DNA from 3 places in the Streptomyces sp. NPDC032940 genome. Region 3 is predicted to be linked to each of the others. Evidence: riboswitches for the same ligand, from Rfam matches in the RefSeq annotation. Region 3 holds a riboswitch; each other region holds the start of a gene.
The links. A riboswitch is a leader RNA that binds a small molecule or an ion and turns the genes downstream of it on or off. The one in region 3 is predicted to bind thiamine pyrophosphate.
Positions count from the first base shown of each region.

Region 1 (2,259 bases), on a different contig from region 3:
GCGCGCGGGACGACGGTCTCGTTGAGGGCGGCGGCCACTCCGGACGGTGCCGCGGTGAGCGTGCCCACCAGGGCGTCCAGGGACGTGCCGGGAGCCACCTCGCGCGGCTCCCCGTTGACGGAGATGTTCATACGGTCTGCTCCGTGAAAGCGGTCTGCTCCGTGCGGGTCTGCTCGGTGCGGACGGCCCGCTCCGTGCCGGCCCGCTCCGCGCGCGCCGCGCCGGCGGCGAAGCGCCGGGGAGTGAAGGGGCGGCCCTCCTCCGGGAGCTCCCCGGTGGTCAGGACGTGCGCCATGACGTCGCCGGTGACCGGGGTCAGCAGCACCCCGTTGCGGTAGTGGCCGGTGGCCAGCAGCAGTCCGTCGAGGCCGGTCGGGCCGAGCAGCGGGGCGTTGTCCGGGGAGCCGGGGCGCAGGCCCGCACGGGTCTCCGTGAGGGGCAGCTCGGTGATGCCCGGCACCAGCTCGTGGGCGTCGCGCAGCAGCTCGTAGACGCCGCCCGCGGTCACCGTCGTGTCCCAGCCCAGCTCCTCGCTGGTGGCGCCGACGACCAGCTCGCCGCTCTCCCGGGGCACCAGGTAGAGGGGGTTGCCGCGGACCACGGCACGTACCGTCCGGCCCAGCAGCGGCCCGTGCGCGCGCGGCATGGTCAGCCGCAGCACCTGCCCCTTGACCGGCCGCACCGGCGGCAGCACGGCCTCGGGCACGCCCGCGAGGCGCCCGCTCAGACTGCCCCCGGCCAGCACCACCTGCCCGGCCGTCAGCACCGTGCCGTCGGCGGTGACGACGCCGGTCGCCCGGTCCCCGGCGACCGTGAGCCGGTCGGCCCACATCCGGTGGAAGACCACGCCCGCCCGCTCGCAGGCGGCCACGAGCGCGCCGGCCAGGCGCCGGGGGTCGATCTGGTGGTCGCCGTCCACCCGCAGGCCGCCGCGCACGCCCGGCGCGAGCATCGGCTCCAGGCGCCGGCACTCGCGCCCCGACAGCCACTCGGACTCCAGACCCGAGCGCTCCTGAAGCGCGTGCAGTTCCCGCAGGTGGGCACGGTCGTCGGCGTCCAGTGCGACGGCCAGGGTGCCGCAGCGGCGGTAGCCGAGGTCGTGGCCCGTGAGGTCGGTCAGCTCGGCGGCGAACTCCGGATAGCGGTGGGCCGAGGCGAGGTTCAGCGCGAGCAGCGTCTGCTCGCCGTAGTGCAGTTCCGTGACGGCGGCCAGCATCCCGGCCGCGACCTGGGCGGCGCCACCGCCCGGCTCGGGGTCCACGAGGGCCGTGGCGAGCCCGCGCTGCGCGGAGCGCCAGGCCGTGACCAGGCCGATGATCCCGCCGCCCACGACGAGGACGTCCTGCGTACGGGGTGGCACGGATGGTGCGATCGATGGGGACGACATGGGCGTCCAGCCCCTCCCTTCGCCGGCATGACCCGGATCAGGTTCGTACGGTCGGAGGCCGCCAGCCTCCCTCTCAGCCCGGTGCGTCCGGGCTCCCGCGAGTGCTTTACGTTGGCCACCCTAGCCCGCAGCGCGCCGAACTCGTAAGGGAGCCTCCACCATGGCCCGTTCGCTCGACGGTCTCGTCCTCGCCCCGGTCGCCGACCAGGCTCCCGGGCAGGTGGGCACCCGCACCCGGTTCACCTACCACGAGGAGGACGGCGCGGTCTGGGCCGAGTACGCGGGCGGCGACGTCGTCCGCGGCCGGCTGGTGGGCACGCGCGCGGGCGACCGGCTCGACTTCCGGTACGTACAGCTCAGGACCGACGGCAGCACCTCGTCGGGGCACTGCGTGTCGACGGTCGTCGGCCTGCCCGACGGGCGGGTGCGTCTGGAGGAGACCTGGGAATGGGAGTCGCGCGAGGGCAGCGGGACGAGCGTTGTGGAGGAGATCACCGCGCACGAGGACTGACCGGCCGTTCACCGGGTGTCTAAGGTTGATCAGGTGAGCGAGCAGACGCAGGAGCGGGGAGCGGACGCGGAGCGCCGGGTGGTCGTCGTCGGTGCCGGCATGGCGGGCGTGCAGACCGCGGTCGCGCTGCGCGAGCAGGGCTTCACCGGGACCGTGACCCTGATCGGTGCCGAACCCCATCAGCCCTACGACCGGCCCCCGCTGTCCAAGGCCGTCCTGCTCGGCACGGCCGAGGGCTCCGCCTTCGACGTCGACTTCGAGGCGCTCGGCATCGAGCTGCGGCTGGGCTGCGAGGCACTGGGCCTGCGCCCCGGCGCGCACGTCCTGGACACCTCCGGCGGCCCGGTGCCGTACGACGTCC
Region 1 is NZ_JBEZVJ010000002.1:321,963-324,221, forward strand. Features, by position in the region: gene thiS (sulfur carrier protein ThiS) at 1-131, opposite strand, end outside; gene thiO (glycine oxidase ThiO) at 128-1,387, opposite strand; TPP riboswitch at 1,385-1,496, opposite strand; gene AB0E77_RS04095 (hypothetical protein) at 1,548-1,898, shown strand; gene AB0E77_RS04100 (FAD-dependent oxidoreductase) at 1,932-2,259, shown strand, end outside.
Region 1: another riboswitch for thiamine pyrophosphate. It lies ahead of thiO (glycine oxidase ThiO); the one in region 3 lies ahead of thiC (phosphomethylpyrimidine synthase ThiC).

Region 2 (2,259 bases), on a different contig from region 3:
CGTCGCCGCGATCGGTGAGAAGCCGTTCCGTGCGAAGCAGCTCTCGCAGCACTACTTCGCGCGGTACGCGCACGATCCCGAGCAGTGGACCGACATCCCCGCCGGTTCGCGCGAAGGGCTGCGGGAAGCGCTGCTGCCGGAGCTGATGTCGGTCGTCCGGCATCTGTCGACCGACCAGGGCACCACCCGCAAGACGCTGTGGAAGCTCTTCGACGGCACGCTCGTCGAGTCCGTGCTGATGCGCTACCCGGACCGGGTGACCATGTGCATCAGCTCCCAGGCCGGCTGCGGCATGAACTGTCCGTTCTGCGCGACCGGGCAGGCCGGGCTCGACCGGAATCTGTCCACCGCCGAGATCGTGCACCAGATCGTGGACGGCATGCGGTCGCTCAGGGACGGCGAGGTGCCGGGCGGACCGGCGCGGCTGAGCAACATCGTCTTCATGGGGATGGGCGAGCCGCTCGCCAACTACAACCGGGTCGTGGGGGCCATCCGTCGGCTCACCGACCCCGAGCCCGACGGGCTGGGGCTCTCCCAGCGCGGGATCACCGTCTCCACGGTCGGTCTCGTCCCCGCGATCCACCGGTTCGCCGACGAGGGCTTCAAGTGCCGGCTCGCCATCTCCCTGCACGCCCCCGACGACGAGCTGCGCGACACCCTCGTCCCCGTCAACACGCGCTGGAAGGTGCGTGAGGTGCTGGACGCCGGGTTCGAGTACGCGGCGAAGTCCGGGCGCCGGCTGTCCATCGAGTACGCGCTGATCCGGGACATCAACGACCAGGCGTGGCGCGGCGACCGGCTCGGACGGCTGCTCAAGGGCAAGCCGGTGCACGTCAACCTCATCCCGCTCAACCCGACGCCGGGCTCGAAGTGGACCGCCTCACGGCCCGAGGACGAGAAGGCGTTCGTCGCGGCGATCGAGGCGCACGGTGTGCCGGTGACCGTCCGGGACACCCGTGGCCAGGAGATCGACGGGGCGTGTGGTCAGCTCGCCGCCGGCGAGCGGTAGTCTGACCGGCGTACACCCGCGTTTTCAGACATCTTCATATTCCGACAGGGGAGCGCCACAGCGCTGAGAGTGCGGCACCGGCCGCAGACCCTCCGAACCTGGCCCAGGTCATTCTGGGTAGGGAGATCGGTCATCACTCGAGCTGTTGCGCCCTGCCCGGGTCCCTCGCCAAGGGGTCCGGGCGGGGCCGCGTCTTCTCCTGGTAACCCAGGAGGAATTCCGTGAGCATCACCAAGAAGGCCGGCGTCCTGGCGGTCGGGCTCGGTCTCGTCGGCGGCCTGGCCGCCTGTGGATCGTCGTCGTCCGACGGCGACGACCAGGGGTCCGCCGGTGCCAGGACCGTGACCCTCGTCAGCCATGACTCGTGGGCCGCGTCCAAGAGCGTCATCGCCGAGTTCGAGAAGAGCTCCGGCTACCGGGTCAAGGTCCTCGAGGACGGCGACGCCGGGCAGGCCGTCAACAAGGCCATCCTCACCAAGGACAACCCACAGGGCGACGTCTTCTTCGGCGTCGACAACACCCTCCTGTCGCGGGCGCTGGACAACGGCCTGTTCCAGCCGTACGAGCCCAAGGGCTCCGACATGATCCTGCCCGAGTACCGGGTCGACCAGGACAAGCACCGCGTCACCCCCATCGACACCGGTGACATCTGCGTCAACTACGACAAGGCGTACTTCAGCGAGCACAAGCTGACCCCGCCCGACTCCTTCGACGACCTGATCAAGCCGGAGTACAAGAACCTCCTCGTCACCGAGGACGCCGGCAGCTCCTCGCCCGGCCTCGGCTTCCTGCTGGGCACCGCCGCCAAGTACGGGGACGGGGGCTGGGAGGGGTACTGGAAGAAGCTGAAGGCCAACGGCGTCAAGGTCGTCGACGGCTGGGAGCAGGCGTACAACGAGGAGTTCTCCGGCTCGGCCGGCGGCAAGAAGGCCAAGGGCGACCGTCCCCTCGTGGTCTCCTACGCGTCCTCGCCGCCCGCCGAGGTGATCTACGCCGATCCGAAGCCGGACACCGCGCCGACCGGCGTCGCCACCGGCACCTGCTTCCGTCAGGTCGAGTACGCGGGCCTGCTGAGCAACGCGAAGAACACCGAGGGCGGAAAGGCGCTGCTGGACTTCCTGGTCAGCAAGAAGTTCCAGGACGACATGCCGCTGAACATGTTCGTGTACCCGGTGCGCGAAGCCGCCCAGGTGCCGCCGGAGTTCGTGAAGTACGGGCCGCAGGCCGAGAACCCGCAGACCCTGGACCCC
Region 2 is NZ_JBEZVJ010000015.1:124,517-126,775, reverse strand. Features, by position in the region: gene rlmN (23S rRNA (adenine(2503)-C(2))-methyltransferase RlmN) at 1-1,009, shown strand, start outside; TPP riboswitch at 1,046-1,151, shown strand; gene AB0E77_RS19935 (thiamine ABC transporter substrate-binding protein) at 1,231-2,259, shown strand, end outside.
Region 2: another riboswitch for thiamine pyrophosphate. It lies ahead of AB0E77_RS19935 (thiamine ABC transporter substrate-binding protein); the one in region 3 lies ahead of thiC (phosphomethylpyrimidine synthase ThiC).

Region 3 (2,259 bases):
CGATCGACGGATACAGACCGTGGATCAGACCGGTGTTGTCGTCGGTGTTGCCGGTGAGCGCGGCCCAGCCGATGAACAGCGACCCCAGGACACCGATCAGCAGCAGCGAGACCAGGGTTCCCAGCACGGCCACGGAGGTCCGCGCCGACAGCCCGTGGCACAGGTACAGGGCGATCAGCATGATGGCGCTGGACCCGATCACCGCCACGAGCAGCGGGTTCGAGCCCTGCAGGATGGCGGGCAGGATGAAGAAGTTCAGCAGCAAAAAGCTGATGGCCAGCGAGATCAGGGCCATCAGACCCCGCAGCCGGCCGACGACCACGACGGCGACCGCGAAGATGCCGGCGAGCAGGGCCAACGGGAACCCGCGGTCGACGTCGGTCACCGAGTACTGCAGGTCCTTCGGCGCGGAGGGCTCGTAGGCGACGATCACCTTCTGGCCCTCGTGCAGCTGACGCGTCTGGTCCGGCTGCACGATCTCGTTGAAGGTACGGCCCTTGTCCTTGCCGGTGTCGACGCGGATCGTCGCCCGCTTGCAGTCGCCGTTCGCCTGCTGCACCGCGGAGGAGCCCTCCGCGGTAGAGGTGTCACCGGTCGGGGGGACACCGGAGGCGTTGGCGGACTTGCAGCTCAGCCTCTCCACCTTGGTGACCGTGGCCTCCTGCGTCTGCCGGTCGAAACCGACACCGGTGCGCTCGTGCGCCGGCGCGCCGCCCGGCCAGAGCACGGCGAGCCCGACCACCACCGCCGCGGCGAAGGGGATGAGGACCGCTGCGATGACCTTCCGCAGATGGCGTGAGACGGGCGCCGCGGGTCCGTGTCCGTGGCTGTGCCCGTGCCCGTTCCCGTGCCCGTGTCCACCGCCGCCGTGCCCGCCGTCACCGGTGTGCTCAGGTCGGTCCGCCGCACCGTACGGGCCTTCGGAGGCATGGCTCTCCGCACTCCCGGCGCCTGCGTGCGCGCCCGGGCCGCGGTGAGGCTCGTGCGGTGGGTAGGAAGGGTGCTGGGTCGTGGTCACCGACCGATCATCGCAAGAACGAGGGGGGCCCTCTGTTCACCGCGCCCGAATTGACGCTAGCGTGGGGGCACCTTTGTACACGCGGGAGCTCGGAGCACCGGGCTGAGAGGGCGCTGACCTCCGTCCCAGCGATGTTTCACGGGAAACGTCACCGAAGTCGAGTGATGTTGCCCACGAGACATCGGCAGACGGATACCGCTGCGTCGACCGCTGAACCTGTTACCGGGTAATGCCGGCGTAGGGAGTAGGTCTCATGACCATCAAGGACGCACGCACGCCTGCCTCCACCCAGCACTCCGCCGAGGCGGAGTCCGCGGAGGCCGGGAAGTCCATCGGCTGGCACAAGGCGTACGTCGAGGGCTCTCGCCCCGACCTGCGGGTGCCGGTCCGTCAGGTGCACCTCACCAACGGGCAGTCGGTCACGCTCTACGACACCTCCGGCCCGTACACCGATCCACTCATCGAAACCGACGTCCGCAGGGGGCTGCCGCCGCTGCGGGAGAACTGGGTCATCGCCCGCGGTGACACGGAGGAGTACGCGGGCCGTCCCGTCCGTCCCGAGGACGACGGGATCAAGCACACCTCGCCCCGCGGTGGTCTGCGCAACCTGGACGCGGTCTTCCCCGGTCGTCCGCGTCAGCCGCGCCGTGGCCGCAGCGGGACGGCGGTGACCCAGCTCGCGTATGCGCGCCGGGGTGAGATCACGCCTGAGATGGAGTACGTGGCCATCCGGGAGAACGTCGCACCGGAGGTGGTCCGTGAGGAGATCGCCGCCGGGCGGGCCGTGCTGCCGGCCAACGTCAATCACCCGGAGATCGAGCCTATGATCATCGGCAAGCGGTTCCTGGTGAAGGTGAACGCCAACATCGGCAACTCGGCGGTGACGTCCTCCATCGAGGAGGAGGTCGAGAAGATGACCTGGGCGACCCGGTGGGGCGCCGACACGGTCATGGACCTGTCCACCGGCCGCAACATCCACACCACCCGCGAGTGGGTGCTGCGCAACTCCCCCGTGCCCATCGGCACCGTGCCGCTCTACCAGGCGCTGGAGAAGGTCGACGGCCGGGCCGAGGAGCTGACCTGGGAGATCTACAAGGACACGGTGATCGAACAGGCCGAGCAGGGCGTGGACTACATGACGGTCCACGCGGGCGTCCGCCTGGCGCACGTACCGCTCACCGCGAACCGCAAGACCGGCATCGTCTCGCGCGGCGGCTCCATCATGGCGGCCTGGTGTCTGG
Region 3 is NZ_JBEZVJ010000020.1:89,974-92,232, forward strand. Features, by position in the region: gene AB0E77_RS23140 (YibE/F family protein) at 1-1,018, opposite strand, end outside; TPP riboswitch at 1,090-1,279, shown strand; gene thiC (phosphomethylpyrimidine synthase ThiC) at 1,272-2,259, shown strand, end outside.